DNA from 3 places in the Pseudobutyrivibrio sp. LB2011 genome. Region 2 is predicted to be linked to each of the others. Evidence: predicted binding sites of a transcription regulator. Region 2 holds the regulator's gene; each other region holds the start of a gene.
What was found. Region 2 encodes HrcA, which represses chaperone genes, less so after heat shock. Its sites were predicted from a motif close to TGTTAGCACTCNNNNNNNNNGAGTGCTAACA; they were not measured.
Positions count from the first base shown of each region.

Region 1: the regulator HrcA is predicted to act here: its motif matches at 5,091-5,121, upstream of clpB (ATP-dependent chaperone ClpB).
Region 3: the regulator HrcA is predicted to act here: its motif matches at 1,653-1,683, upstream of htpG (molecular chaperone HtpG).

Region 1 covers NZ_JNJS01000002.1:437,885-449,069, reverse strand. Annotated here, with positions in the region: gene T375_RS05590 (glycoside hydrolase family 32 protein) at 1-242, opposite strand, end outside; gene T375_RS05585 (LacI family DNA-binding transcriptional regulator) at 472-1,527, shown strand; gene T375_RS05580 (alpha/beta hydrolase) at 1,544-2,440, opposite strand; gene clpB (ATP-dependent chaperone ClpB) at 2,462-5,041, opposite strand; gene T375_RS05570 (hypothetical protein) at 5,145-5,885, opposite strand; gene T375_RS05565 (peptide ABC transporter substrate-binding protein) at 6,232-7,881, shown strand; gene T375_RS05560 (ABC transporter permease) at 7,964-8,899, shown strand; gene T375_RS13545 (ABC transporter permease) at 8,901-9,914, shown strand; gene T375_RS13540 (ABC transporter ATP-binding protein) at 9,924-11,006, shown strand; gene T375_RS05545 (ABC transporter ATP-binding protein) at 10,990-11,185, shown strand, end outside.
Region 2 covers NZ_JNJS01000001.1:334,151-345,335, forward strand. Annotated here, with positions in the region: gene T375_RS01445 (sensor domain-containing diguanylate cyclase) at 1-1,321, opposite strand, end outside; gene T375_RS01450 (PilZ domain-containing protein) at 1,481-2,296, shown strand; gene rpsT (30S ribosomal protein S20) at 2,360-2,623, opposite strand; gene hemW (radical SAM family heme chaperone HemW) at 2,782-3,984, opposite strand; gene lepA (translation elongation factor 4) at 3,986-5,791, opposite strand; gene hrcA (heat-inducible transcriptional repressor HrcA) at 6,040-7,095, shown strand; gene grpE (nucleotide exchange factor GrpE) at 7,141-7,746, shown strand; gene dnaK (molecular chaperone DnaK) at 7,769-9,661, shown strand; gene dnaJ (molecular chaperone DnaJ) at 9,720-10,889, shown strand; gene T375_RS01490 (DUF1848 domain-containing protein) at 10,900-11,185, shown strand, end outside.
Region 3 covers NZ_JNJS01000008.1:36,595-47,779, forward strand. Annotated here, with positions in the region: gene htpG (molecular chaperone HtpG) at 1-1,488, opposite strand, end outside; gene T375_RS10165 (PP-loop family protein) at 1,712-2,884, opposite strand; gene T375_RS10170 (PaaI family thioesterase) at 2,905-3,312, opposite strand; gene T375_RS10175 (LacI family DNA-binding transcriptional regulator) at 3,403-4,380, opposite strand; gene T375_RS10180 (carbohydrate ABC transporter permease) at 4,427-5,281, opposite strand; gene T375_RS10185 (carbohydrate ABC transporter permease) at 5,281-6,159, opposite strand; gene T375_RS10190 (ABC transporter substrate-binding protein) at 6,228-7,520, opposite strand; gene T375_RS10195 (acyltransferase) at 7,752-8,969, opposite strand; gene T375_RS13320 (DUF6465 family protein) at 9,054-9,500, opposite strand; gene T375_RS10205 (peptidylprolyl isomerase) at 9,688-10,674, opposite strand; gene T375_RS10210 (hypothetical protein) at 10,676-10,930, opposite strand; gene addA (helicase-exonuclease AddAB subunit AddA) at 10,915-11,185, opposite strand, start outside.

The DNA of each region.
Region 1 (11,185 bases), on a different contig from region 2:
TGATAACCCTGTTTTCCATTTCGTTGATCAGCCAAATAGAAAACATTATATTTTCCATCATCATAAAAAGGCATTGTATCTCCAATAAATCCTTCTACCGAAGCTGGAAACAACTCATAATTATCATATTCTTCTCCCAAGTACTTCTCTTCCTCTGCCTCTACCTCTACTGTTTGATTGCCACATGCTACCATGTTTAACCCCATGATACCGGCCAAAATCACTACCGCTGCTTTTCTCATATTACCTCCCTAAGGTGCATTTGCACTATATCTTGCACCATAAATTTTACATTCATGGTGCATATAAATCAATAATGCTTTGCAAAAGTAACATATTTTTGTGCAAATGTAATCAAATGCACCATTCATTTTGTTAGAAATTACATACTAGACTATTTCAAAATGTTACAATTGACACATTTATCACCTTCAAGTATGATTGATATTAGATTAAATTTAGGAGACTATTATGAGTAAAAGGGTTACTTTACAAGAAATTGCAGACGCTCTTGGATTGTCACGAAATACGGTCTCAAGAGCTCTTAATAATACAGGAAATGTTTCAGAAGAAACAAGAAATCAGATATGCCAAACTGCCATTTCAATGGGATATAAGCAATTTAGTATGCCTGATTCAAGAGCCATGTACAATGGTACAGTGAGTGCAAATTTACCTGCTTCAGATGGAAAAACTGAAATTGCTTTGTTTACACATTCCTTCCCAGGCTACTCTCACTCTGGAACCAAGCTTTTAGAAGCATTCCAGCACAAAATCGATAGCCTTGGTTACAAATTAACTATCAACATTATCAGAGATTATGAAATAGACAATCTATGTTTTCCTAGCAATCTTAACATTGATAATATTGCCGGCATTCTATGTATAGAGCTTTTTTCCGAAAAGTACAGCGAGTTTTTGTGCAAACAAAATATCCCTCTTCTCTTTATAGATAGCCCTATATCTCATCGCTGTGAAATAAATGCAGATGTTTTATACATGGAAAATCTATCAAGCTCATATCACATGCTTGATACTCTGATAAAAAAAGACTGCAAGAATGTCTCTTTCGTAGGTGACCGTTTCCACTGCCAATCATTCTTTGAAAGATGGCAAGCATACGTGTCTGTTCTTGCAGATAGAGGAATTAATATAGATACAGCAAACTGCATATTAGAGGATGACAGTTGTCCATATTCAGATGTTTTATGGCTTAGCGAAAAAATAAAAGCCCTTAAAACGATGCCAGATTTGTTCTTCTGCGCAAACGACTTCTTGGCAATGTCGGTTTTAAAGGCTCTTAGATTATTAGGCAAGGATGCTCCTGCAGATGTAAAGGTGTGTGGCTTTGATGATGCCCCTGAGGCAGCCCTTTTAGAGCCAAGCCTCACAACCGTTAAAATCCATAGCAGTTCTATGGGTTACACAGCTGCAGAAATTCTTCTTTCTAGAATTGCAAATCCTCTTATGCCATATAAGAAAACATACATCGAAACTGATGTTATATATAGGGATTCCACTAAATAAGTGGAATCCCTTATTTTTATTTTATGTATTTTTTGAAGAAAGCAGCCTCATCTTGGTTGATTTGTTTGGCCTCTTCAAGATTCATATTAACATGGCACACATGTCCCATGTATTCCTGACCTTCCTCTCCATACAGCTTCCATTCTGTATCAATCCCCTTGTCCTTAAGGAAATTGTACATAGGCTCTGCATTGTCCTTCAGGAAATCATAGTAGGATGTCATAACATAGGCTGGTGGGAAGTTTTCAGTAATGTGACCTAACACATCAAGCTGTTTCTTTACTTCATCATCGTCTCTTCCAACATACATGTTGTACAAATCCTGAGTAAATTTTTCATTTCCCTTTCCACCTGCTTCAAGGCCAAATTTATACATTCCACAATTGAGAGCAATAGCCCTAACCTTTATTTCCTGTGGGGTGCTGAATGGAAATAGCTTTTCATACTTTGGATTTGTGAAGATAGCTGCATACTGGCTGCACATCTGCGCTCCAGCAGAATCGCCTACCAAAAATACATTATTAATATCGATATTGTATTGGGCTGCATTTTTCACCATCCACTGCATCACTTGATTGATTTCACTAAGCTGAGATGGGAACTTAGCCTTAGGTGCCAAATGGTAGTTGAAATTCACAACTGTGAATCCAAGGCCTGCAAGATATACACAATAGTGTTTGTAAATCTCCTTTGTGCCGTAGATATATCCACCGCCATGAATACTAACAATTGTTGGTTGAATTTCATTTGTGCCCTTCTTGAAATAAACATCTAAAAGGTTGTATTTATCGCTATTCCCAAGGTAGTTGATGTTTGTTTCAAGTTGAATATCATCTGGTATTGTCAATGTAGAATCCCTCTTTTTGTCCCCCTTTGCTGCCATATACTTAAACATGAATGTTTGAAATGACATAATACATTATCCTCCTGTGTGTTAACTAAACAGCTTGGTTCCATCTGAATCAATTGTGATAGTTGAACCTTCGCTTATGTCTCCTGCAAGTATGATTTTAGCTGCCATAGTCTCCACATTTTTCTGAATGTATCTGCGAAGAGGACGAGCGCCATATACTGGATCGTAGCCCTGATCAATGACGAACTGCTTTGCTGCTGGAGTAAGTTCGATTTTTAGCTGTCTGTCTTCAAGTCTACCATTCAATTCAGCCATAATCAAATCTACTATTCCACCAATATTGCTCTTTGTAAGTGGCTTAAACATGATGATTTCGTCCAGTCGATTTAAAAACTCTGGTCTAAATGAATTTCTCAAATCATTCATTACCAAATCATTTGTCGCTTGGGTGATTTCACCAGTATTTTCATCGATTCCCTCAAGCAAATACTGAGAGCCGATGTTGCTGGTTAGAATAATGATTGTATTTTTGAAATCAACTGTACGGCCTTGTGAATCGGTGATTCGACCATCATCAAGTACCTGTAATAAAACATTGAATACATCAGGATGTGCTTTTTCCACTTCATCAAAAAGTACTACCGAATATGGCTTACGGCGAACTGCCTCTGTAAGCTGACCGCCCTCGTCATATCCTACATATCCTGGAGGTGCTCCTATAAGTCTGCTGACGCTAAACTTTTCCATGTACTCCGACATATCAAGACGAACCATGGCGTTTTCATCATCAAATAGTGCCTGAGCTAATGTCTTTGCAAGCTCTGTTTTACCAACACCTGTAGGGCCAAGGAAAAGGAATGATCCGATTGGCTTGCTTGGGTCCTTTATTCCCGCCTTTGAACGAATTATAGCTTCTGACACAAGCTTTACAGCCTCATCCTGTCCCATAACTCGTTTGTGCAATTCCTCATCAAGATGAAGTGTCTTGCTGCGCTCTGTTTCATTAAGCTTTGCTACAGGAATACCTGTCCATCTTGAAATGATTCTTGCAATTTCTTCCTCTGAAACATTTTCATGAACCAAGCCTGTGTCTCTAACTTTAAGCTTTTCTTCAGCTTCTGCAAGTCTTGCCTCAAGCTCTGGAAGTTTACCATATTGAAGCTTTGCAGCCTCCTCTAAATCGTATTTCTGCTGTGCAACCTTTATCTGACCTTGCACATCATCAAGCTCTTCTTTGATTTTTGCTACATCCTCAACAAGCTTTTTCTCGTTGTCCCATGCAGCCTTCTTTGTGTTGTATTCATCACGAAGCTCTGACAATTCTTTTTGTAAATCAGCAAGTCTATCTTGTGACAATCTGTCTGTTTCTTTCTTAAGAGCAGCTTCCTCAATTTCCAACTGCATAACTCTTCGATTCATCTCATCCATTTCAGCTGGCATGGAATCAAGCTCTGTTTTGATAAGTGCACAAGCCTCATCCACAAGGTCGATAGCCTTATCTGGAAGGAATCTATCGGAGATGTATCTGTTAGAAAGTGTTGCTGCACTAACTAATGCGCCATCGGTAATCTTTACTCCATGGAATACTTCGTAGCGTTCCTTAAGTCCTCTAAGGATAGAGATTGTGTCTTCAACTGTTGGCTCATCAACCATTACAGGTTGGAAACGTCTTTCAAGAGCAGCATCCTTTTCAATGTACTCGCGGTATTCATCAAGGGTTGTAGCACCGATACAATGAAGCTCACCACGAGCAAGCATTGGCTTTAGCATGTTTCCTGCATCAAGACCACCATTGCCATTTTTACCAGCGCCAATGATTGTATGAAGCTCATCTATAAAAAGAATGATTTCTCCATCAGAGTTTTTAATCTCATCAAGAACAGCTTTCAACCTTTCCTCAAACTCACCCTGGTATTTGGCACCTGCAATCATTGAGCCAATCTCAAGTGAAAATACCTTTTTGTTTTTAAGTGCTTCAGGTACATCACCTCTGACAATACGCTGAGCCAAGCCCTCTACAACTGCTGTCTTACCAACACCAGGCTCACCTATAAGTACTGGATTGTTCTTTGTCTTGCGGCTAAGAATTCTGATGACATTTCGGATTTCTTCATCACGACCGATAACAGGATCAAGCTTGTTATCTCTAGCTCTTTCTACCAAATCGTATCCATATTTTTCAAGTGTGTCGTAGGTTGCCTCTGGATTATCCGTATTTACGGTTTGATTTCCTCTGACAGTTGCAAGCACTGCAAGGAATGAATCCCTTGTAATATTAAATGCCTTGAAAATATTTTTGATAGGTGTGCTTGGCTTTTTAATCATAGCAAGCATCAAATGCTCAACAGAAACGTAGCTATCTCGCATTGATTTAGCTTCGTCCTCAGCATAAGTAAGAACATAATTGAGATGCTGACCTACTCGAAGGTCACCACCCTGCACCTTTACTCTGGCTTGAAGTGCCGCATCTACAGCATTTTTGAATTGTTCCACATCGATGTCCATCTTGCTAATCAATGATGGAATCAATCCATTTTCCTGACGTAGCAACGCCATCAATAAATGCTCCTGCTCTATCTCCTGATTGCCATAATCCATGGCTATTTTTTCGCATGCATTAATTGCTTCGATTGATTTTTGTGTAAATTTTTGGATGTTCATAATCTCACCTCCACCCGTTATTTATCTTGTAATTATGTTCTAACACAAAAATTAGCACTCGACAAGTCCGAGTGCTAATAATTAATAATTATTTTAGATTTCTTTAGTTTTGTCTATCATAAACGCGTAAGTCATAATGTGTTGAATACATGTCTTCCAGACTTTCTACATCTACATCCCCACTAATTAGAAGTCTATCGAAAGATTGCGATGTACGATGCTGACGATAATCTTCGTAACACATGTAAGCAAAAGTCTCTATTAGTGTGGCATTAGGCTTATAGATAGAATAAATATCTATAATATCTGGATTCAATAAATATGTCTTCGTACCAATCGAATATGAACGAACCGCAACAATAGGTCTTTCCTTGGTACTACTTTCATGTAAATATGCAGTCAGTTTATATGCATCAATATTGGCTCCACCAACTACACAGCTTCCTAATTCTTCGTATACTGGTGGCTGAGGATCAAAATCGTATTGTTTGACATTAAGCAGTTCAATCGCACTAGCAAGCTTTTGCAACTCATTAAATAAAGTCATATTGCCAATAGTGATGGCTGTATGCTTTGCATAGTCTGTCAAAGATACAAAATCATATTTTTCATTCTCATTAAAGCCTGTTGGCTTAACTGCCTCGATAGCAGCATCACTATAATAATAATCTGGGTAATTGTCTCGAATGTAAGTAAGAAAAGTTTTGAAGTCAAAGAAAGTACAGCGATGTAGGTCAATGTTTTCGATTTCGTCCCGCGTGACTTGCCGGACTTGCTCCTCATCGCTATTAGCTTCAATTTGATAATTTAAATGCGTTCTAAATAAAATATCTGTTGTTTCCATAATTTTAATCTCCCCCTTTTAGTATACTAGCACATATAGTACCTTCTGTACATAGTAATACTAGACCTTGTAGCAATTTTATTAAATTATACTAAAATTAAATATTGGGGTTTATACAAGTTTAATATTTTTTATATTAAATATTTCTATAACTAATTATCAAATTAACTTAAAATTAATTTTAATTTTCCTCTTTAAACTACTAAAGTATTGTGCTATAATTCGACGCAAGTACAATGAAGTGCTAACAATTAGGTAGAGCTTCATTGTTTTTTTTGCCAATATGCTTTAGTTCTCTAAAGAAGAAAAGCAAGCCTAAATTTAATAACCTAAGGAGGATGAACTTATGAAGAAAAAACTACTTGCTTTAGTTCTCGCAGCCACAATGGTTGCTGGGTTAGCAGGCTGTGGAAACTCTAGTGCAGATACAGCATCAACAGGCTCTGCATCTACTGCTTCTACATCAACTGACCTGAATGTAATGATTGAAACTGCTGTTGAATCACTTGATCCACAGCAGGCAACAGACGGTACTTCTTTCGAAGTAATCGCTGACTACACAGATGGCCTTATGCAGATGGATTCTGATGGAAATCCAATCAACGCTTTAGCAGAAAGCTATGATCTTTCAGATGACGGCCTTACTTACACATTCAAGATTCGCGATGATGCCAACTGGTCAAACGGTGAGCCTGTAACAGCACAGGATTTCGTATTTGCTTGGCAGCGTGCAGTAGATCCTGAAGTAGCATCTGAGTATTCTTACATGCTTTCAGACATCGGCCAGATTGTAAACGCAGCAGAAATCATTGCTGGTGAAAAGGATAAGTCAGAGCTTGGAGTTACAGCTGTTGACGACAAGACACTTGAGGTTCAGCTCAATGTTCCTGTTTCATATTTCCTTTCACTTATGTATTTCCCAACATTCTATCCTGTAAACGAAGCTTTCTTCAACGAATGCGGTGATACATTTGCAACAAGCCCTGAGACAGTTCTTGCAAACGGTGCTTTCGTACTTGATAGCTACGAGCCAGCTGCAACAGCATTCCATCTTACAAAGAATGAGGACTACTACGATGCAGCTTCTGTTTCACTTTCAGGTCTTTCATATCAGGTAATTCAGGATTCACAGACAGCTCTCATGAGCTATCAGACAGGTGATTTAGATATCACACTTGTAAACGGTGATCAGGTTGACCAGGTTGAAGACGATCCTGAGTTCCAGTCAATCGGTGCTGGTTACTTATGGTATGTAACTCCAAACATCAAGGAAGTTCCAGAGCTTGCAAACCTCAACATTAGACTTGCTCTTACAATGGCAATCAACAGAGAATCTGTTACAGCTGATGTTTTAAAGGATGGCTCACTTCCAACATACACAGCAATCCCACGTGACTTCTCTGCTGACTTCTCTGCAGATCAGGAACAGTTTAAGGATTACTGCCGTGACGATGCAGCTGCTGCAGCTGAGTACTGGCAGGCAGGTCTTGATGAACTTGGTATCACAGAGCTTACTCTTGAGCTTGTAGCTGATGAGGATGATGCACCTGCAAAGGTTGCTACAGTTCTTAAGGAAGAATGGGAAACAACTCTTCCAGGACTTACAGTAAACATCACAACAGAGCCAAAGAAGCAGCGTGTATCTGATCTTCAGGAAGGTAACTATGAACTTGGTCTTACAAGATGGGGACCTGACTACGATGATCCAATGACATATCTTGGAATGTGGTACACAGACAACCCTAACAACTACGGTTTCTGGTCTAATGCTGAGTACGATGCAATCCTTGATGAATGCACAACTGGTGACCTTTGCACAGAGATTGATGCTAGAAGAGACCGACTTTACGATGCAGAGCAGATTGTTATGGAAGAAGCAGTTATCTTCCCAATCTACACAGCAGCAAATGCACAGATGGTTTCATCTAATGTTTCAGGAATTGATTTCCACCCAGTTGCTCTTAACAGAGTTTACAAGAACACAACAAAGAACTAATAGAAATTAAATTCTTACTTTGGAGCTCAGAATTTATAGCTGAGCTCCCTAAGTAAAAATTTAAAAGGGAAGGATATGTAATATGAAAAAATACATACTAAAGAGGGTTCTTACATCTATTCTTACTCTCTTGGCAATCGTTCTAGTGCTATTCATTTTGATGCACTTGATGCCAGGTTCGCCATTCAATGACGAAAAACTTTCAGATGATCAGCGTACCGTCTTGTACGCGAAGTATGGACTGGATCAACCAATTGTAATTCAATTTGGACGATATGTAGTCAACATGCTAAGAGGAGACTTCGGAGTAAGCTACAATATTTCCAAAAACACTCCAATTTCTCAACTTATCCAATCAAGACTTCCAATTTCAATCAACATTGGTTTCTTCGCAGTAGCATTAGGCGCTATAGTGGGCCTGATTCTTGGTCTGATTGCAGCACTAAAGCGGGATACTATTTTGGATACTATCTGCACCATCATTTCAGTAATTGGTGTGTCAGTTCCATCCTACGTATTTGCGTTAGCTCTTTCATACAACCTTGGTTTCAAATGGAAGGTATTCCCAATGCTTTACAACACTGCAGATGCGCTGAATTCCAGCATTATGCCTTCAGTTGCATTATCGATGTTTACCATGGCAACAATTGCCAGATTCACCCGCAGTGAAATGATTGAAGTATTAGGCAGTGAATACATGCTTTTTGCAGAAAGTAAAGGACTAACAAGCAGTCAGATTATCATCAAGCATGCTCTAAGAAATGCTTTGATTCCTATCATCACTGTTCTTGCGCCACTTGTAGTTGACCTTATGACAGGTTCTCTGGTTGTAGAAAAGATTTTTGCTATTCCTGGTGTAGGAAGCTTGCTTGTAAATGCAATTCAATCAAATGATTATAACGTAGTAATCGCTTTAAGTTTTATCTACTCTGCTCTCTACATTTTCGTAATGCTGGTTGTGGATATTCTTTACGGCATAATCGATCCACGAATCAGACTTGGAAAGGAGGGCGACTAAGATGGATGCATACTTTGTTTTAAAAAAGCAAAATGAAGATATCAATATCGATTCCAACTATGCTTCACAAAGCTTTTGGAAGGAAGTCAGACATCGTTTCTTCCACAAGAAAAGCGCTGTGGTCGGACTTATCTTCATTATTCTTATTGTATTTTTCGCCATCGTTGGCCCAGGCATGACCGAGTATGATTACTCAACACAGGAGCTTACTCAAAAAAACTTTGCACCACGTGTTCCTGGCCTCGAAAACCTTGGCATTCTTGATGGAACAGAAACACTTAGCACCACAACAGGTAGCAAGGAAATCAATCAATATGAAGCTGGCGGCCATGATGATTTGTACTACTGGTTCGGTAGTGACATGTACGGTCGCGACCTTTGGACTCGCTGCTGGTCAGGTGCCCGAGTATCGCTTATCATCGCTGTTGCTGCTGCCCTTATCGATATGATTATCGGTATGAGCTACGGTCTTATCTCCGGCTTCTTTGGTGGTGCCGTTGATATGGTAATGCAGCGTTTGCTAGAGATTTGGAACGGTATTCCTCGACTTGTAATCGTAACTCTTCTGCTTCTTATCTTAAGACCAGGTATGATTACAATTATTTTTGCATTAATGCTTACTGAGTGGGTTGGTATGAGCCGAATCGCACGTGCAGAAATGCTTAAACTTAAAGAGCAGGAATTTGTTCTCGCATCAAGAACTCTGGGTGCCGGCAGCTTCTTCATTATCTTTAAAGAAGTTCTGCCAAATATTATTGGACCAATCATCACACAGGTAATGTTCTCAATTCCTACAGCTATTTTTACAGAAGCTTTCCTTAGCTTCGTAGGTCTTGGAATTCCTGTACCACAGTGCTCTCTTGGTTCACTGATTTCAGATGGATACGATTCATTTACAACCCATCCATATCAGATTATTCCACCAATTATCATAATGGCACTGTTGATGCTTAGCTTTAACTTACTTGGCGATGGCCTTCGTGAAGCCTTCGATCCAAAGATGAAAGAAATGTAGGAGGGAGATATGGCAGACGTAATTTTAAATGTAAAAAACCTGGACATTTCTTTCAAGACAAGTGCAGGTATGGTACACGCCATCCGTGGAATCGACTTTGATTTGGAGCGCGGTGAAACTGTAGCAATCGTTGGAGAATCTGGTTCTGGAAAATCAGTTACAATGAAAGCCGCTATGGGAATTCTTGCAAAAAATGCGGTTGTTAACAGTGGCCAAATTGATTTCACTTACACAAACGAAGATGGCGAATTAGGAACTGTGGACATCCTTGAGAAGGATAAAAAATGGCTTAGAAAACACATCAACGGAAAAAGAATCGCAATGGTATTCCAAGATCCAATGACATCATTGGACCCTACCATGAATATAGGTAAACAGCTTGTTGAGGGAATCCTTCTTCATACAAAACTAAGTAAAGACCTTGCTTATATGAAAGCCGTTTCTCTTTTAAAGGAAGTTGGTATTGAAGATGCTGAAAAGCGAATGAAACAATATCCTCATCAGCTTTCAGGTGGTATGCGCCAGCGTGTTGTTATTGCTATCGCATTATCTTGCGACCCTAATCTTTTAATCTGCGATGAGCCTACTACTGCTTTAGATGTTACAATCCAGGCAAAAATCATAGAGCTTATCAAAAAGGTACAAAAAGAAAGAGGCATCTCTGTTATTTACATCACTCACGACTTAGGTGTTGTTGCCAAGGTTGCTGACTACGTCAACGTAATGTACGCAGGAAAGATAATTGAAAAGGGCCTGACAAACGAAGTCTTCTACGATCCAAAACATCCATACACATGGGGACTTTTATCTGCTATGCCAGATTTGGAAACAGACGACAGGTTATACACAATTCCTGGTTCTCCACCAAATCTTTTACACGAAGTCAAAGGAGATGCATTCTCTCCTCGTAACAGATTTGCACTTGAAATTGACGACATTGAAGAACCACCAATGTTCCAGATTACAAAGAATCATTTCGCAGCCACATGGTTGCTTGACCCACGTGCTCCAAAGGTTGAAATGCCTTCAGAGCTTCGTGAAAGACTAGATAGAATGAAGAAGGAGGCAAGTAAATATGACAGCGAACTATAATGCAGAGCCTCTTTTGAAGGTTGAAAATTTAAAGCAGCATTTCAAAGTTAGCAACAACTATACCGTAAAAGCGGTAGAAGGTGTTTCATTTGAAATCTATCCTGGTGAAACCTATGGCCTGGTTGGAGAATCAGGCTCAGGTAAATCTACTATCGGCCGCTCTGTAATCAGATTGTACA
Region 2 (11,185 bases):
GATTATATAATCCTGTTAGTTCGTCAGTATCTGCAATCTCTTGTAGCTTTTCGTTGGCCTCCTGAAGCTCAGCAGCTGTGACGTTAATAAAGTTGGCCAAACGACGTACCATAGAAACCTGACTGTGCATTTTTTGCTCTTCTGGTATAGGCAGAGCTTTGTCACCATTAAATGATGGCTGAGCAATGGCCTTTTCACCTTCACGCATTCCGATTGCTATTAATGTGACGTGATGCTCGATGATGTGGTTCCCCATGCGCATAATCTCACCACTAGAGTAGAATCCAGAGGTTGGAGAGATGGCTGCAAATGGAGCTGTTTCCTTGTTTATAAGGTATTTCCAATAGAGGCGTCGTACACCACAGCTGTACAAGAATATTGCCTGTGGTGCGAAGGCCTTTACTTTTTTTATAAGAGCAATTACGTCTTCCTTGATTACATCAGGGTCTCCGTAGGAAAGATTGATTGGAGTTCCAGGGTCGATATCAGCTGCAAGAATAATAGAGTTATCTTCGTGATTACATGAAAATGGTAATCGTAATACTTCATTGCCATGCTGATGAGACATTATTGGGAATTCTAGTATGTTTGAAAAGAAGTTTTCATCAGCCTGGATATCCAAATACTTGCTATATACTTTGCCGGCAGGGGTATTATTGATTTCAAATAGCTGCTTGCCCTTTATTTTGGTAACTTTTAATTCCTTACCTAATGCTTTCCAACCTATTGCATGGTGCACATCGATATGAAAATCTGGACCGGAATAGGTTATCACAAGGACACCATTAGGAGAGATGTCATTCTCATCTATTACACAGGTATTTTCATCAGATATTGTGACGGCGGCACTTCCTCCGCCGAATACGAAAATATCCTTATGACACTTTTCTACATTATTTAAAATAATATGACTGTTAATTGATTTGAGTGTTATGAGCAATTCTGCTGCTACGATATTTTCCGTTGAATCTATAAAATCTGATATGCTTTTCCCTACAATGTCTTCATTTCCTGGAATGCAATTGAATAATTTGACCTGAGTTGATGTGCTTTCAAAAACTGAAACAGAAATAACCATTCCTTCATCAACTAGATGGCCATCGCAAATGCCTCCATTTGTACTTGTTCCACCAATAGACGCAGTTGGAAAAGCATCAAGAATCTCAGATTTAACAATGTCTATTTCTGATTTGTCGATACCGTTTGTATATATATGGAATAGAATAGATGAATATGAATCATTGTCGATGTCTTTGTGTAAAGAATCGAGTGCATTTTCTAGATGAGATATATTCTCTAGTTCAAAATTGTATTGTTTCAAATTATTGCCCTCATTGGATTTACATACTCCCTCTTTAAATATACATAATACTGTACGATAAATCATGCAAATTTTGTGAAGTATTTGTTACGAAAGAAACCATATATTGCCGGTAATTCTATAGTAGTCAGGAACTTTTTTCTTTGCTAAAATTAAAGTATGAATAAAGAAAAAACAATTACGAAATTACATATTTCAGAGGTGACAGAAAAGGCGCGCATCTCAGTGCAAGCAACTCTTGAGAATAAAAAACTGGAGTTGCCTACGGAGTATGCCGTGTTGAACGAAAAGGAGCAAGAAGAGTTTACTACTAAGTTTGGTAATAAAGGTATCCCGATAGAGAACATTATTCAGATGTGGCAAAACTCAGTTAGAGAAGTTGATTTTACAGGAAGCGTTTCAAAACTTGATTTGATAGTAGTGAATGATCAAGGTGTTTTTATTTGGGAAAATATTAAAATATATAAATTTACATTTTCATCAGGTCGTGCAATCCACGTTGTATTACCATTATTAGAAGAGGGAAATAAATATAATCGACGTCGTGGAGTGCGCATCAATATTGATAAGGTAATGGACGTTGAGCAGGACGATATAATGTATTCGGTTATCGTTCGAGATTTATCATATTGCGGTGTGGGCTTTGTGGAGCCTTTAGGTTCTCAAATTGACCCGAATCGAGAGTTCATACTGCATCTTCTTGAGGATACAGATGATGGAGAGAGAGAAGTAGGAAAGTTTTTTGGAAGGATTATCAATCAAAAGGAAGATGAGAATGGTGGCGTTTTTAGTGGATGCACTATTTCATCAGACCATGCAGCTTTTCTACAAAGATATATTGCAACAAAGCAAATAGAGGCTATTAGAGGAAAGAGCAATCAGTCAGGTATAAAACGTATTAAAACAGGAGAGTTCTGGAAAGAAGATATAGCAGAAGAGATTAATAAATCTGAAGAAGATAACATTGAGGAATAAAAAAATAACACAAAAAAAGCATCGGCTGACGGGACCGATGCTTTTTATTATTTCGTATTTAAATTAAGCAAGTGTGTTTACAAGCTTTGAAAGACGAGATACCTTACGGCTAACTGTGTTGTCGTGGTAAACGCCCTTAGAACCAGCCATCTCGATAACCTTGATAGCAGCCTTAAGCTCAGCCTCTGCAACAGCCTTATCTCCAGACTCTACAGCAGCCTCAACACGCTTAACGTATGTCTTAACCTCTGATCTGATTGCCTTATTACGCTCTGTTCTGATAGCTGTTACCTGAACACGCTTCTTAGCAGACTTAATATTTGCCATGTGTTGCTACACCTCCAATTTGTATAATTATAAAATGTTCAAATTAAATACGTTGTAGCCGGACACGGACAGTTCAACGCATACTCAAATATAATAGTTAATGAATCCCAAGTTGTCAATAGTTTGAGAATATTTTTATTGAAATAATGTAAATAATTCTACTTATCTAATAAAAACTGGGCAAGAACCTGATTACTTACATCTATTCCTATATCGGTAAGGAACAAACGACCTTCTTTTGCGTCCATAAATCCCTGGTTCCTAAGGGCAGTAATGATTGGACCATATATTGCTTCGATATCAATTCCGAACATATTAAAGAAGTCAGAACGATTGACACCATCGATTTTTCTAAGACCAAGGAACATGAATTCTTCCATGGCCTCTTTTTTGGAAAGGGTTTCTTCATTGTCATAGAAAGGAGAGGAAAGCTCAGTAGATATTTCCTTGCCTTCAGCGATTTGCTCGGCAATTTCGCAGTATTTGTATATGTCACGAATGTTGTCTGCACGTCTGTTTTGATACAGGGTAGCAGCGCCAAGGCCAAGTCCTAAATAAGGAACACGGTCCCAATAGCCAATATTGTGGCGACAAACTTTTCCACCGCGGGCATAATTGGAGATTTCGTAACGTTTATAACCTTTCTTTTCAAGATAGTCCATTGTGTATTTATACAAATGATAAGACTCTTCGTCGGTAGGTAAATCCTCGGTTTCCATGCCTGCATGCTGCTTAACAGCATCAAACTTATATTTATCGTAGAATGGAGTGCCTTCCTCGATAATCAAAGAGTAAGCAGAGATATGTTCTGGTCGAAGCATAGTGACTGCGTTTAGGGTGCGTTCGAGTTTTTCCACTGTCTGGTGTGGCAATCCTGTCATGATATCCACATTTACATTATCAAAACCTGCCTTTCGAACTAAATCAAATGTGTGAAGGAAACGATTGTAGTCGTGGATTCGTCCAAGCTCCTTTAATTCATCGTCATTTGCTGACTGTAAGCCGATGGATAGTCTGTTGATTCCGACGCTACGGTATACATTGAGCTTTTCAGCGGATAATGTTCCCGGGTTACACTCAACAGATATCTCGGCCAATGGATTGACTCTAAAGGACGATTTGATGGTGGTAATAATTGAATCCATCAAATCCTCAGAAAGCCAAGATGGGGTGCCACCGCCAACATAAATAGTAGCTACTTCAACACCGTGGACCTGGCTTGCCATATATTTTATTTCAGTGCACAAAGCAGCGACATAACGCCGCTGCATTTTTTCATCAAACACTCCTGAAAGGAAGTCGCAATATAAACATTTTTTTACACAGAATGGTATATGAATATATAGTTCGATAGGAGTCATTTTAATCCTCGTCCAATTTAAGAACACTCATGAAGGCTTCCTGCGGAATTTCTACATTGCCAACCTGACGCATTCGTTTTTTACCTTCCTTTTGCTTTTCAAGAAGCTTTTTCTTACGTGAAATATCACCACCGTAGCATTTTGCTAAAACGTCCTTACGCATAGCCTTAACAGTTTCCCTGGCAATAACCTTTGAACCAACTGCAGCCTGGATAGGAATTTCGAAAAGGTGACGTGGAATCTCTTCTTTAAGCTTTTCGCACATTTTACGTCCACGCTCGTAAGCAGTACCAGAGAAGACGATGAATGAAAGTGCATCAACTTCTTCTTTATTAATAAGGATATCAAGCTTAACCAAGTCAGACTTCATGTATCCCTTCATTTCATAGTCAAATGAAGCGTATCCTCTAGAACGACTCTTTAGAGCATCAAAGAAATCATAGATAATTTCATTGAGTGGAAGAGTGTACTTGATAAGTGCTCTGGTTTCTTCCATGTATTCCATTGAAATATACTGGCCACGACGCTCCTGACAAAGGTCCATAATTGCACCAATGTATTCGCTGGTAACCATGATTTCAGCCTCAACGATTGGCTCTTCCATGTATTCAATCTCACTAGGATCAGGGAGATTACTTGGGTTTGTAAGCTCTATCATTGTGCCATCTGTTTTGTAAACTCTGTAAACTACGCCTGGAGCAGTAGTAACAAGGTCTAGATTATATTCTCGCTCGAGACGCTCCTGGATGATTTCCAAATGAAGAAGTCCAAGAAAACCACAACGGAATCCAAAACCAAGTGCAACTGATGTCTCTGGCTCGAACTGCAAAGCTGCATCATTAAGCTGAAGCTTTTCAAGTGCATCACGAAGATCTGGATACTTAGCGCCATCTGCAGGATAAAGACCACAGTAAACCATAGGATTAACTTTTTTGTATCCTGGAAGTGGCTCGGAAGCAGGAGCATCAGCGTGAGTGATTGTATCACCAACACGAGTGTCGCGAACGTTTTTGATGGATGCAGTCATATAACCTACCATTCCAGCTGGGAGTTCATCGCAAGGAATGAACTGACCGGCACCGAAGTAGCCTACTTCTACAACATCAAATTCTGCACCAGTAGCCATCATTTTGACGCTGTCGCCAACCTTTAATGTGCCTTCTTTTACTCGACAAAATACGATAACGCCCTTGTAAGGGTCATAGAGTGAATCGAAAATCAGTGCCTGAAGAGGTGCGTTAACATCCCCTGATGGTGGTGGCAATTGATTAACTATTGCTTCTAGAACGTCATGTATATTAAGACCAGTCTTGGCAGAAATCTGTGGAGCATCCTGTGCCTCAAGACCAATGACATCTTCAATTTCTTCGATTACTCGTTCAGGATCTGCAGATGGCAAATCGATTTTGTTGATGACAGGAATAACATCAAGGTCATGATCTAATGCAAGATAAACATTTGCAAGAGTCTGAGCCTCGATACCCTGTGCAGCATCAACAACGAGAATGGCACCATCGCAAGCTGCAAGTGAACGAGAAACTTCGTAATTAAAATCCACGTGACCTGGGGTATCGATAAGATTGAAGATGTATTCATTTCCATCGTCAGCCTTATATATAATACGAACAGCCTGAGACTTAATAGTGATACCACGTTCGCGCTCAAGGTCCATATTATCAAGGACCTGGGCTTGCATTTCACGCTCAGTAAGAGTGCCAGTCATCTGTATGATACGATCGGCAAGGGTTGATTTGCCGTGATCGATATGTGCAACAATGCAAAAATTTCTGATTTTACTTTGATCCATAAAACACCTCTATATTAATGTAATTATTTTTGCAAAAAACGATGATATTTACAAAAATGATTGCCCTCATATATTACCAAAGCTTAGGAAAAATAACAATTATATAACATTAATAAAGAAAGTATAAAAAATATCTTAAGGCGGTTGACAAAAGGGGACCCTAGGTGTAAATTAACATCAGAAAATGATTAGCACTCCAATCAGATGAGTGCTAACAACATAAAACTGAGTGGGAGTGAGGTGAATGTATGGCTGATATCGAACTAGATGAGAGAAAAGTTAAAATCTTAAATGCAATCATTAAGAATTACCTTGAAACTGGTGAGCCAGTTGGTTCAAGAACAATATCAAAATACACTGATTTGAATCTTAGTTCAGCTACCATCCGAAACGAGATGTCAGATCTTGAGGATTTAGGCTATATAGTTCAGCCACATACATCGGCAGGTCGTATTCCTTCAGATAAAGGTTACAGATTCTATGTTAACAATCTAATAGCTGAGAAGGACAAAGAAGTTGCTGACATGCAGGAATGGATGATTGAGAAGACAGAAAAGATGGAAAGCCTTCTCAAGAATGTAGCAAAAACACTTGCAAACAATACCCAGTATGCCACATTAGTTTCAGCTCCTTCAGTTGTTTCAAATAGATTAAAGTTTGTTCAGCTTTCAGCTGTTGATGAACACCAGGTACTTTCAGTAGTTGTCATGGATGGCAACATCGTTAAGAACAAAATCATCAATGTGGATAAGCCACTTGATAATGAAACAATGTTAAAGCTTAACATGCTTCTTAACACAAATCTTAACGGCCTGACAGTTGACCAGATTAATCTGGCAGTTATATCCAGATTAAAGGAGCAGGCAGGTATCCATGATGAGATTGTAGAGCAGGTACTCGATACCGTAGCAGAGACAATCACTGAAGGCGATGATTTGCAGGTTTATACTTCAGGTGCTACCAATATCTTCAAGTATCCAGAGCTTGCAGATTCAAAGAAGGCTTCTGAATTATTAGATACATTCGAAGAAAAACAATCACTTATAGAGCTTCTTAATGATAGCTCAAGTGAAAATGAGAGCACAGGAATTCAGGTATATATCGGAGACGAATCTCCAATATCAACTATGAAGGATTGTTCGATTGTTACAGCAACATACGAGCTTGGCGATGGAGTCAAAGGTACAATTGGTATCGTTGGTCCAAAGCGTATGGACTACGAAAATGTTGTTGACAATATAAAAAGTCTTAAAGGTCAGCTAGATAAATTACTGAAACAGGAAGCTGACAGAAATAAAGGATAAAAGAAATTAAGGAGATGTAAATTCGTGGCAGAGAATAAAGAAAAAATGGAAGAGTTCTCTACTGAAGAAGCAGTTAAAGAAGCTATGGAAAATGCGGAAGCGATGGCTGAAGAAGCCGAAGCTGAAGTGACAGAAGCTTCTGAGGAAAACACTTCAGAAGAATCTTCAAAAGAGGAAAAGGATGGCAAGAAGCCATTCAAGAAAAAAGAAAAGAAAAAAGATAAGCGTGATGAGCAGATAGAGCAGCTTACTGATAGAGTTACTCGTCAGATGGCAGAATTCGAAAACTTCCGTCGTCGTACAGAGCAGGAAAAGGCTCAGATGTTTGGAAATGGCGCAAAGGCCATCATTGAAAAGGTTCTTCCTGTAGTTGATAACTTCGAAAGAGGTCTTGCTACAGTTGAGGAGGGAGCAGATCCATTTGCTGATGGAATGCTCATGATATACAAGCAGTTACTTACAACTCTCGAGGAAGCAGGTGTTAAGCCTATCGAGGCTGTAGGAAAGGAATTCAATCCTGATTTCCACAATGCAGTAATGCATGTTGAGGATGAGGAAGTTGGCGAGAACATCGTCGTAGAAGAATTCCAAAAGGGCTACATGTACAACGATTCAGTAGTTCGTCATTCAATGGTTAAGGTTGCAAATTAAGTAATTTAGGAGGATATAAATCATGGGAAAGATTATTGGTATCGATTTAGGAACAACTAACAGCTGTGTTGCTGTTATGGAAGGTGGAAAGCCTACCGTTATCGCAAATACAGAAGGTGCTAGAACAACACCATCTATCGTAGCATTTACAAAGACAGGTGAGAGACTTGTTGGTGAGCCAGCAAAGCGTCAGGCTGTTACAAATGCAGAAAAGACAATCTCTTCAATTAAGAGAGATATGGGTACAGACAATGGTCGTATCATCGACGACAAGAAGTACAGCCCACAGCAGATTTCAGCTATGATTCTTCAGAAGCTTAAGAGTGATGCTGAGAACTACCTTGGTGAGACAGTTTCAGAGGCAGTTATCACAGTTCCAGCTTACTTCAACGATGCTCAGCGTCAGGCTACAAAGGATGCTGGTAAGATTGCAGGTCTTGATGTAAAGCGTATCATCAACGAGCCTACAGCAGCTGCACTTGCTTATGGTCTTGATAACGAGCAGGAGCAGAAGATTATGGTATACGATCTTGGTGGTGGTACATTTGATGTATCTATCATTGAAATCGGTGATGGCGTTATCGAAGTTCTTGCTACAGCTGGTAACAACAGACTTGGTGGTGATGATTTCGATCAGAAGATTACAGATTGGATGCTTGCAGAGTTTAAGGCAGCTGAGGGTGTAGATCTTTCAACAGATAAGATGGCACTTCAGAGACTTAAGGAAGCAGCTGAGAAGGCTAAGAAAGAGCTTTCATCTGCTACAACTACAAACATCAACCTTCCATTCATCACAGCTACAGCAGAAGGTCCAAAGCACTTTGATATGAACCTTACACGTGCTAAGTTTGATGAATTAACACATGATTTAGTAGAAGCTACAGCAGGTCCTGTTAACCAGGCGCTTAAGGATGCTGGTCTTAACGCTTCAGACCTTTCAAAGGTACTTCTTGTTGGTGGTTCTACAAGAATCCCAGCAGTTCAGGATAAGGTAAAGGCTCTTACAGGTCACGAGCCAAGCAAGACTCTTAACCCAGATGAGTGCGTAGCTATCGGTGCTTCAATCCAGGGTGGTAAGCTCGCTGGTGATGCCGGTGCAGGCGATATCCTTCTTCTTGATGTAACACCACTTTCACTTTCAATCGAGACAATGGGTGGTATTGCTACAAGACTTATTGAGAGAAACACAACTATCCCTACAAAGAAGAGCCAGATCTTCTCTACAGCAGCTGATAACCAGACAGCAGTTGATATCAACGTTGTACAGGGTGAGCGTCAGTTCGCTAAGGATAACAAGTCACTTGGACAGTTCAGACTTGATGGTATCCCACCAGCAATGAGAGGTGTACCACAGATCGAGGTTACATTCGATATTGATGCAAACGGTATTGTAAACGTATCTGCTAAGGATCTTGGAACAGGCAAGGAGCAGCACATCACAATTACAGCTGGTTCTAACATGTCTGATGAGGATATCGATAAGGCAGTTAAAGAGGCTCAGGAGTATGAGGCTCAGGATAAGAAGCGTAAGGAAGCTGTTGATACAAGAAACGATGTTGAGAGCTTTGTATTCCAGACAAAGAAGGCTCTTGATGAAGTAGGTGACAAGATTGATGCAGCTGACAAGGCAGCAGTTGAGGCTGATATCGAAGCAGCTCAGAAGCTTCTTGATCAGTACCAGACTCCAGAGGAGATGAGTGATTCACAGATTGGTGAGCTTAAGGCAGCTCAGGAGAAGCTTACAGAGTCAGCTCAGAAGGTATTTGCAAAGATGTATGAGCAGTCACAGGCAGCTCAGGGAGCAGCTGGTGCAGGCCCAGATATGAGCCAGTTCACAGGCGCAGGCGCTGGTGCAGGTGCACAGTCAGGTCCAGCAAACGACGATGTTGTTGATGCTGATTTCAAGGAAGTTTAAATAATAAATAATAGCTCCCCTTCGGGGGAGCTTATAGTGTAATAAAGGATTGATAAAAATGGCAGAACAAAAACGTGATTACTATGAGGTGCTCGGAGTTTCTAAGACAGCCTCAGATAGTGAGATCAAAAGTGCATATAGAAAGCTTGCTAAGAAATATCACCCTGATATGAATCCAGGTGATGCAGAAGCTGAGAAGAAATTCAAAGAAGCTTCTGAAGCATATGCTGTTCTTTCTGATGCAGACAAGAGACGTCAGTATGATCAGTTTGGTCACGCAGCATTCGAAAACGGCGGTGGCGGAGCTGGTGGCTTTGATTTCTCTGGTATGGACTTCGGCGATATCTTTGGCGACATCTTTGGAAGCTTCTTTGGAGGCGGCGGTGGCCGTGCTTCAAATGGTCCAATGCGTGGTGCAAACCTTAGAGCAGCAGTGCATATCACTTTTGAAGAAGCAGCTTTCGGTTGTGAGAAAGAGCTTGAAATCGTTCTTAAGGACGAATGTGCAGCTTGTCATGGCACAGGCGCAAAGCCTGGTACAAGCAAGCGTACATGTACAAAGTGTGGTGGTAAGGGACGTGTAATGATGTCTCAGCAATCACTCTTTGGTATGGTTCAGAATGTTACAACATGTCCTGATTGTCAGGGAACAGGTGAGGTTATTGATACTCCATGTCCTGATTGTAATGGTACTGGATATGTTGCTCGCAAGAAGAAGATTTCTGTTTCTATTCCAGCTGGTATCGACAACGGACAGAGCGTTCGTATTCGTGAGAAGGGTGAGCCTGGTAGAAATGGTGGCCCAAGAGGTGATTTACTTGTAGAAGTAATCGTTAAAAATCATCCTATTTTCCAGCGTAGAGATATGGATGTATACTCATCAGCTCCTATTTCATTTGCGCAGGCTACTCTTGGTGGAGAGGTTATCATTGATACTCTCGACGGTAAGGTATCATACGAGGTTAAGCCTGGTACACAGACTGATACAACAATCAGACTTCGTGGAAAGGGTATTCCTTCACTTAGAAATAAGAATGTTCGTGGTGACCAATATGTTACACTTGTTGTACAGGTTCCTACAGGACTTTCTAAGGAAGCTAAGGAAGCACTTCGCAAGTTCGATGAGCTTACAGGCAACACAACAGTTGGCGGTCCAAAGTCAGTAAAGGCTGAGAAAAAGAAGAAGGGCTTTGCAGATAAAATAAAGGACGCTATCGACGATCTATAAAGGATAATAAATGATTATTAATACAGGGCAGCGCACTGACATACCTGCATTCTTTCCGGAATGGTTTGCCAATCGCTTGAAAGAAGGCTATGTATGTGTGCGCAATCCTTACAATCAAAGTTCAGTAAATAAATATATTTTAAACCCACAGGTGGTGGATGCTATTGGCTTTTGCACAAAGAATCCAGCACCTTTTTTTTCGTATTTGGATTTAGTAAAAGACTATGGTCAGTATTGGTATGTGACAATCACACCCTATGGCAAGGATATTGAGCCAGGTGTTCCAGATAAAAAAG
Region 3 (11,185 bases), on a different contig from region 2:
AACAGTCTTTCTTGTATCCTCTGGCTCTTTATTATCATCAGCATCCTTTGTTTCATCAACAACTTCTGCTTCTACCTTTTCGCCATTTTCATCAGTGGCTTTTTCCTCTTCCTTAACAAGTAGCTCTGGAAGAGTGATGTATTTATCATTGATATCCTTGAAGAGGATGTAGTCGTTCATCTTATCGCAGAACTTATTGTCCTTTAAGCAGCCAAACTTGATGAATGGAGCAATATCATCCCAATATTTCTCATAAGATTCTTTTTCTGTTTTGCACATACCAGTAAGCTTATCAGCAACCTTTTTAGTAATGTACTCAGAAATCTTTGTAACGAATCCATCATTCTGAAGTGCAGAACGTGATACATTAAGTGGAAGGTCTGGACAATCAATAACACCCTTTAAAAGCATTAAGAACTCAGGAATAACTTCTTTGATGTTATCAGCGATGAATACCTGATTGTTGTAGAGCTTGATTGTACCTTCGATTGAATCATACTCAGTGTTAATCTTAGGGAAGTATAAAATACCCTTAAGGTTAAATGGATAATCCATGTTGAGGTGAATCCAGAAAAGTGGCTCCTTGTAGTCGTGGAATACATCACGATAGAATGCCTTATACTCTTCTTCTGTGCACTCTGATGGAGACTTGGTCCAAAGTGGCTGAGTCTCATTTAATGCTACTGGACGCTTAACGATTTTAAGCTTATCCTTTGCAGGTGAAACCTCTACCTGTTCTTTTTCTCCATTTTCATTTTCTTTTTCTTCGAACTTAGCATCCTCATGGATTTCTTCAATAACTTTATCTGTATCGAGCTTGTCAGCTGCATCGATTGTCTCGTACTCTTCTGGAGCATCCTTCTTTGAAAGGAAAATCTCTGTAGGCATGAATGAACAGTACTTTTCGATGACTTCGCGAGCTCTGTATTCATTAGCAAACTCGAGGCAATCTTCGTTTAAGAATAATGTGATTTTAGTACCTACCTGGTCCCAATCACCATCGCCCATTTCGAATTCTGTGCCGCCATCGCATTCCCAATGAACTGCTGTAGCACCATCCTTGTATGAAAGTGTATCGATGTGTACTTCATCTGCTACCATAAATGCAGAATAGAATCCAAGACCAAAGTGACCAATAATCTGATCTGAATCAGCCTTGTCCTTATATTTCTCAAGGAAATCTGTAGCGCCAGAGAAAGCAATTTGATTGATATACTCATCTACTTCATCAGCTGTCATACCAAGACCATTATCGATGAATGTAAGTGTCTTGTCCTCAGGGCTTACGATAACCTGAATCTTTGCCTTATAATCAAGAGGAAGTGAGTACTCACCCATCATATCAAGCTTTTTAAGCTTTGTGATAGCATCACATCCGTTTGAAATAAGCTCTCTATAAAAAATGTCGTGATCTGAGTATAGCCACTTTTTGATCACTGGAAAAATATTTTCACTTGTAATTGATAAACTACCTTTTTTGTTACCCATTTTAATCACTCCTTTGTTAACCTACGTGCAGTTACACTAACAAGCATAATGATTTCTACGCTCAGCAGAAGAATGCTTCGCTTAAGAAATATTATAGCTTGTTAGTTACTGCACTTATTCACTAATGAGTATGATAATACGGGGAAAAATCAAAGTCAATAAAAAATTAGCACTCATATACAATGAGTGCTAATAGTATAATTTATTATCATTTTTATAGTCGTTATAGGCAATTATCATAGTCATCTAAGAAGTGATGCTTTACTCCATCCTGCTTGTAAGCTATTACAGTAGCAAGATTAACATTCTCAACACTTCTGAAGATATTTGACTCTACATAAGGATTAACCTTCTTTAGCTCTGCAATAAGATTTCTTGTTTCAAGACGCTTTGAAGCGCTTGTACCATCTACTGAACAGCTGTCACATGTCTCTGTGAAATGACATGCACACTGAAGGAAATGCAATCCATTGTATCTTTGCCATGCAATAATATCATCCTGTCTAACAAGATAAAGAGGACGAATCAATTCCATGCCTTCAAAGTTTGTGGAATGAAGCTTTGGCATCATTGTCTGAATCTGAGCTCCGTAAAGCATTCCCATAAGAATTGTTTCGATAACATCGTCGTAGTGATGGCCAAGGGCGATTTTGTTGCAGCCTAATTCCTTTGCCTTTGAATATAAGTGACCTCGGCGCATTCTAGCGCACAAGTAGCATGGATTCTTTTCAACAGTATCTACGGCATCGAAAATATCGCTTTCGTAAATAACGATTGGTATTCCCATAAGCTTTGCGTTGCTCTCAATGAGGCGACGATTTACCTCGCTGTATCCAGGATCCATTACAAGAAAAGTCAGATCAAAGTTGACCTTTTGATGCCTTTGGATTTCCTGGAAAAGCTTTGCCATCAGCATGGAATCCTTACCGCCTGAAATACAAACAGCGATATGGTCTCCTTCTTTTATAAGCTCATATTCCTTGCAAGCTCTGGCAAATGGGGAGAATAAGCTCTTGTGGAACTTCTTTCTAATGCTTTTTTCGATTTCTGCTCTCTGCTCATTAAGCTCGTCGTCTGCCTCAGAGTTTTGCTTATCCATCATGTATGAAAGGTAGCTGTTATATCCACCCTTAAGGCTGACAGCATCAAAGCCCTGCTCTGCTAAAACTTCTGCATCCTCAATAGAAACCTGTCCTCTAGTGCAGTACAAAATTATTTGCTTTGACTTATCTAGCTGATTTACCACGCTATCTAAATCAACTTCAAATAATTCATGGGTGATACTGATAGCATCAGGAATCATACCATACTTGAGGCTTCCTTCATTTCTGGTATCAACCAGCATGTATTTATCTTTATCAAGCTTTGTAAGCTCTTCAAATGTAATCTCTTTCATATAATTCCTCGTTAACCCCATTACTGGTGATCTGCAACACAGTAATAATCAAAGGTTCCTTTGCTAACTAATTCTCCATTGTCATCTGTCACTTCTACATCAATAATGCAGAACTTACGAGTACGCTTTACAACCTTTCCTTTGGCTGTAATACGTCCAGATTTGGCGCCTTTAAGGAAATAATAGTTGGACTGCTGTGTGACATACTGACGTCCATCTGCTCTTGCAGTGTAACCTGCGCAAGTATCTGCCAATGTGAAATGTGCTCCGCCATGGGCAATTCCAAGAACATTAAGTGTTTCTGGAACAATATCAATATGTGCAGTGGCACCTGTCAACTCAATATCGTCCATAACGATATGATTATATTTTACAAATTCATTAGCATTAAGAGATTCTGCTAACATCTCCATTAATTCTTCACTCATAATATAACTTCCTTTCAATTAACTAGAGATATTATAAAATATTTAAAACAAAAAAACAGCCCACATCAAACCCTGATGTGAGCTGAAATATTATGTACTTTCTCTCTTTACAAGCGTAACTGGAAGCAATGTTCGCTTAGGAACAGTCTTGCCTTCAGACGCTGTAATTACCATATCAACAGCCGCCTCAGCCATTTCTTTTATTGGCTGGTGAATGGTAGAGATTGGTGGATTTGTGATTTGAGAAATCATTACATCATCAAATCCAACTATTTTGATATCCTCTGGTACACGCTTGCCAAGCTTGGAACAGACCTGCAAAATCTGAGAAGCAATCAAATCTGAACTGGCAAAGACTCCATCGATTTCTTCGTCGTATTCCAATGCACCTTCCAGCATATCATGATAATCAAGGCTGTTGTATTGCCCCATATTCGTAGCAACAACCTTATAAAATACTCCGTTCTTTTCACAGACTTCTATGAACCCTAGGGCTCTGTCATCAGCTGGCATGGAATTATTCAAAATACCACTGACGTGTAGAAGTCTCTTGCAACCGCAGTCAATTAAATGCTGAGCTGCAAGTTCTCCCCCTTGTTTATTGTCGCACTCTACAGCTGCTGTTCCATTTTCAACAAAACGCTCAACTGTAACAAGTGCTATATTGCTGTCCGTAAATTCCTGTACTGCCACACTTCCAGAGAAAAGAATGATTCCTGCAACCCTATTGCTCGTGCACATATCCAAATACTCTTTTTCCTTATTGTTTCTCCCCTTGGAGTTGCACAAAATAATCTTGTAACCATGCTTACTAGCAGCATTTTCGATGTTACTTATCATCTCTGCAAAGTATGGATGTCTAATATGAGGAACAATGACCCCGATAGTATTAGTTGTTTTTTTTGATAGAGATCTTGCTACCTCATTCGGTCTATAGTTAAGCTTAGCCATAGCTTCATAAACCTTTTTTCGAGTTTCGTCGCTAATATAACCTCTGTTGTTTAATACTCTCGATACCGTGGTGACAGTCAGTCCGCATTCTGCTGCCACATCTTTTAATGTTGCCATTGTAACCCCCTTATACTTCTACGGGAAAGCGCAGCATTATAGTTGCCTACTTCACAGCCCCCGCTGTTATTCCCTCAACAATATATCTCTGTAAGAAAATATAAAGAATAAGGATAGGTAACATAGCAAGCAAAAGTGCCGCCATAATTAATCCTGTGTCTGTAGAAAACTGCCCATAGAATACCTTCGTAGCGATAGGAATAGTATATAATTCCTTTCTACCAAGTACAAGTGATGGAAGCAAATAATCGTTCCAGAATGCCATCGCATCAATGATTGCTACTGTTGCAATTGTTGGCTTCAATATCGGAAATACGATTTGTGAGAAAATCTGCCACTTGTTACATCCATCAATTGTAGCTGCTTCTTCCAACGAAATAGGTACATTTGTGTGAATACTTCCATGGAACATAAATGTTGCCATTGAAAGTGAAAAACCAATATGCATAAAAATTAATGTAACTCTATGATTTAAAATACCAAAAATTCCACCATATAGGGAAACAAGAGGTACCATGAGCACCTGGAAAGGAATAACCATTGATGCAATCATAAGTACAAATAAAATCTTGTTAGCCTTCCAATTATTTCTAACAATAAGATAAGCAGTCATAGATGAAAGAATGATAGTTCCTATTGTAGAAAGAATTGTTACGAACAATGAGTTTCCAAATACTTTGAAGAAATTCATTTTCTTGATAGCATTTGGGAAGTTCTCAAGTGTAAATCCATGCTTACCAATAAGAGCAAGTGGATTTGCTGTAATATCAGCCTTAACCTTGAAAACGTTCATGATAACCATTATGAAAGGGAATACGAATGCAATAAATAATAACGTAAGTACGATAATCATAATGGCATGTTTGATTTTTTTATTACGAGCTGCTACTTCATTTTCCATTATGCCTGCACCTCCCCTTTCTTACCAACGTAAACTTGAATTCCACCAATTACTGCACAGATAACAAACAAGATCAAAGCCTCAGCCTGGCCTGTACCATAGTTTTTGTTAACGAATGCCTGGTTGTATACGTGCATAGCTGCAAGAGCTGAGCTACCGTATGGATCACCGTTTGTCAATGAAAGGTTTACATCATAAACCATGAAACATCTGGTGATTGTAAGGAACAGACACTGTACAAATGACGCTGTCATAAGTGGAATAGATATGTGAATGATTGACTGTGTTCCTGTACAGCCATCAATTTTAGCCGCCTCAATAACATCTTCTGAAACACTCATAAAACCTGCAACATAGATAAGCATCATATAACCTGCATATTGCCATACAGAAACTATAATAAGTGCTGCTATCGCCCCATTTTCTGTTGCAAGGAGTGACTTAGCATTGCCTGATGAAATAAAGCTTCCCAATGCTACAAAAGCTTTATTGAAAACAAATTTCCAAACGTAACCAAGTACGATACCACCAATCAAGTTTGGTACGAAGAAACCTGCTCTGAAAAAATTCTGCCCTTTAATTCCGCTTGTTACCATATAGGCAATGATAAAAGCTACAGCATTTACAAGAATAACTGCAATTGCTGAATAAATAAATGTGCGTCCTAATGAAACCCAATAACCTGAATCCGCAAATGCGTTAACGTAATTTTGAATACCCACAAATGGTTTGTTACGAGAAACACCATCCCAGCTGGTAAGTGTTAAGTATAAACCATAAATGAAAGGTATGATTACCACGCAGGCAAATATAACTGTTGATATACCTGCAAAAAGCAAATACTGCTTTATTTTATAGCTCATTGTATTTGTTTTCATAATTCTATCCCTTTCAAAAAAAGTGGGACCTTGGAGTCCAAGGCCCCTTATTAACAATCAATATGATTTTAATGTTCGATTGGTGTTGCTGTCTTGAAGTACTCTTCTACTGCTGTAACCAATTCGTCTCTTGTCATAGCCTCATCCAAATACTTCTGCATGATTTCCTGACCAACTACTGTCATGTGATCATCTGGTAAGTAGTTGTAGTTAGGAATAAGCTTTCCTGCATCTGCATAAGACTTAACTGATAATGAAAGTGGGTCAAGTGCTGAAGCATCGATGTTGTCGAATGCTGGAACAAGTGCACACTGCTCTGTAAGGAATGCATTTCCTTCAGGATCACTTACTAACCAGTTAAGGAAGTCAAGTGCTGCCTGTCTCTGCTCATCGCTTGTAGCATCTGAGCTATCTACGAAGAAGTACTTAGAACCACCACCAACAAGCTTTGTATTTGTGTCATCAGATGTGTTCTCAGGTACTGGCATGATTCCCATGTTCTCTGTGTAATCGTACTGGTTGATTACTGACCAATCCCAGTTACCACCAAACATGAATGCGATGTCGCCCTGTGCGAGCATCATAGATGACTCTTCACGGTCAGCGTTTGCTGCTGAACCCTTAGCATAGTTGTAAGCAATTAATGTATCGAATGTATCCATAAGCTCGTTGAACTTTTCGTTGCTTCCAAGATCAGCTTCGCCAGCTAATAATGAGTTAACGAATGCATCTGGATCTTCCTGCTGCTCATATACTTCTGCGAAGTAATGTGCGCCAAGTGACCAGTACTCAGAAAGGACACCAACTGGAGTCTCCATTCCGCCAGCCTTAAGCTCATCTAAAAGAGCCTGGAAATCATCAAGTGTTGCAACTGATGATGGATCAAATGTCTCGCCTGTGATTGCCTCAATTGCATCTGCGTTGTAAATAATACCTCTAGCCTCTACACAAACTGGGAAACCAGCAAGCTTGTCGTTTACTGTAATACCAAGTGTTGTGTGACTAGCCCAATCTTCATTTGAAAGATCATAAGCATAATCATCAGCAAGTGAATAAATATCTTTTGCATCAACCATTGTAAGTGTGTATGGATCGTTTGATGCATACTTTGTTGCTACCTGAGATGCAACTGTTGTATCAGTATCAGCGTTGTATACCTCTACGTGTACGCCAGTAGCTTCCTCATAAGCTTCAGCCATTTCTTCGAACTGTGTCTGAATCTCAGTCTTTGAATTAAGTACTGTGATTGATACGCCTGAGCCTGAAGCACCGTCAGATGAACCACCCTCTGAGCTACCACAAGCAACTAGTGAAGCTGACATTGCAGCTACCACCATAAGTGACAATAACCTCTTCTTCATTAAAATTAACCCTCCTTCAAATAGGTTCGTGTGTTGTTTACAAATTGGATATTAGCATTCAACATATACTATGTCAATCGGTTGACATACAATTTAAGGCCAAAGGTGTTCATTTTGTAAAAATACATCAAATTGTTAGAATTATTTTTGTGCATTATTCACCTAAATCAGGCATAAAAAAAGCTTTGACATATGTCAAACGTGTGATATATGTCAAAGCCATTATGTTAACTATTTTCTCTTTTTAATATCAAAAATTGCTGATATAGGTTTAACCGTAATGTTGTCTATGAAGTAGGCAATTATAACAGAACCTATTAATGTAGCCAGTGAAAGAAACAAGAATCCCATTCCCTTATGCATTAGTGAGCTTGTAAATGTATAACAATACTTTCTTACTGCAAAAACCAGCACCAACATGTGTCCTAAAATAATGCCATAGCTATACTGGCTAATCAATCTTATCAGATATACATTTTTTAGCTTATCTCCTAATTTAAAGAAGAAAGCCATTATGCCTACAGATACAACTATCATATATGGATAATGAGCCGCTAAATCATCTGACATAGGTGGATTCAAATGAATTGCCACTTCAAATAATATAAGTGCAACCACACCAGCAATCATTGCAATGCTATCGTATTTACGTGACTCATCCAAGCTATACCAATACCCTATCAAGAAAATCAAAAGCCAGAATGTAAAATTCATAGGCATGGCATTTTCATTGATAATAAATTTTGTAAGAACAAAATATATGTATAAAACCATTATCAATGCTGTCATTTTTTTGTATGGCATCTCTTTAAGCATGTATCGTAAAAACGGTACCAACACATATAAAGAGATGATTACATATATAAGCCAAAAATGATGTACATTTGCCTTAGAATAATCTGCAGTAATTATTTTATAAATTGCAGTTGTAAATGATGTATAGCGCTGCGCATTATACTCCCACAGATAATAAAAGTAATAAATTACAAGTGGCACTATTATCTTGGTAAATCTCCTTCCATAAAATGTAAGAAGATTTTCATCCTTAAACCTTAAAAGTAATGCACCTGATATCATTAAAAATAGGCAGTTGCCTCCTACCCCGGAAATACATCTAATCAGATTTAAAACCTCATATAAAGGTGTTCCTGCCATGCCTGATGCATATGGCCAATCCATAGCCAGCACATGAACAAACATAATAAATAATACCGCAAGAGCACGAATGTAATCATACACCGGTTTATGATTGTTTTCTGGCAGTGCAAGGGTCTGTTTTATATAGCCTGTATCTTTAATAGATTTTACAATGCTAAAAACACTGCATAGCCCCACAATTAAAATGGCGATAAACCAATTAATAGGATGTGTAGTAAACACTCCTATAATGGCCAGAAAAAGGATATCTATTAATACCCAATAGGCCACTGCAAATAAACTTTTTTTCATCATTCCTCCACGTAGCATAACCATAAAAAAGCTGCATCGTATATACGATACAGCTTTGTGCTACGACATAAAAAATATTAAGGATTAAAGATCTACTGAACCAACGCGATCCTTGTTTGCTACATAATAAATCTTGCGCTCCTCTGGCTTGATGTAGATGTTGAGCTCTTCAAGAGTCTCTTTCTTGTAATCCTTCTTGAACTGAGCCTGTGCCTTCTTGATGCACTCAGCTTCTGTAAATTCACGATCCTGATACTGAACAACAGCTGTTGTTACTACTGCCTTCTTAGCCTTAGCTGTTGCTTTCTTAACAGTCTTTGTAGCTGTCTTCTTAGCTGCTGTAGCTTTCTTTGTTGCTGTTGCCTTAGCTTTTGTAGCTGTCTTTTTAGCTGCTGTAGCTTCCTTCTTTACTTCTGCAACTGCTTTCTTAGTTGCTTCACTAGCGCTTGCTGCTGCAGTCTTTACAGTTGTAGCAGCAGATGCAGCTGACTTCTTTACATCATCAACTGTAACCTTTGCATTTGTTACCATTTTTTCACCCTCCTATATGAGCAAACAATTATTATTTTTTATATGCCCTATATTATAGTCATTTACTCACGCAATTACTAGTACATTCAATTAATTTTCTACCAAATCACTAATAAAATAAAAATTATCAATTCTTTTTAGTACAAATTGCAATTATATATAGAAAGTTGATTATATTTTGAATTGTCTAAAAATGGTCATTTAATGTTTTAAAAAAACTATCACTTGTTAATTCCGAAGAATCCTCTGGAAAATCTATAGACTCCCAAAGCTTTGTATTCATGTCAGAGAAATATCTATCTTCTAAATCAGAAACGATGTCTTCAAGCACTTGCTTACGGCGGTTCTCGATGATTACAGTTTTGTTTTCTTCTGATAACTCTTCGTTATACTTGTCCAAACACTGGAAGAAATAGTAACCACCATCAGCAGCAATTGCTGAAGAAACTTCATCTGTATCAAGATTGAAAACTACATCATCAACTTCCTCTGGATACTCTCCTCTTGCGAAGGTAACCTGATAAGAATCAAGTTCTGTGTATGTTGATGCAAGTCTCTCAAATGTGTAACCGTAATCTATCATTCCCTGGATAGTCTCTGCTGTAGATTCATCTGAAACATACAGTACAAAAGCTTCCATAACGCGGGCCTCATCTTCGGATACTTCCTCATCAACAGAGTTCATTAATTCCTCGTATACTTTAGAAGCTAAAGTATATCGCATATACATTTTTTCGATATCTTTTTTCTTTGCTTTTGTAAAACTTTTTTCTGTTGAATTTAATGATTTGTAGTACTCTTCTGCTGCGTCAGAGCAAGCCTTCTTTTCTGATTCTGTAAGCTCGATTTCCTGCTCACTTGCATATACATTTAGAATGTATACCCTTGTTAAATGCTCCATTGTTAAATCTTTTATTGAGCTTGTCATTGTATCAGTATCATAATCCTCTGACCAAAGATTTACCCCATCTACAGATCCGTAAATGTTTTTCTCGTTTAATAGATAAACAAGAGCTTCTTTTTTGGAGCATTTAAAATCTCCGATTTTAAATACAGTGTTGTATCCACTAGATGTATCGAAATAAACTACTTTGTCTCCTACTGTACAACCAGTAAAATTAACCGCTAGACATATCGCAAATGCGATAGGTAATAACTTCTTATAAAACTTCATATTAACCCTCTACAACAAGATATCTTCCATCAGAAATAGAAAATACTTCTTCGGCTGATAAGATTTCTTCTTCACTCATGCCTGTAATATCCATTTCGTCTTCAAGATATTCAAGTACCTCTTTTTTATTCTTGCAGACTGTGGCACATACGTCCTCTAAAAACTCTACTGCCTCATCGTAAGACTCAGCTACCTTTTCAGGAAATAACTGTAACTGTTTCTCCAAAAATGTTTCAACTACTAATTTGTCGTACATATATTTATACTCCTTTCAAGTGCAAATGAATAAATGAGCACTTCCTTAACAGGAACATCGTAAGCATGCTCTATTGCATCTTTGTATAGCTTTAATTGCTTTTCATATCTTAGCACTAAGTCCTTGTCTTCGTCCACCTTATCAGTCTTATAGTCCATAAGAATTATTCCATCATCCTCTTCAAAGAAGACATCAATAATTCCCTGCACTAAAATCATCTCATCCGTAACATCTTCATCGTCAAACAATTCCTTT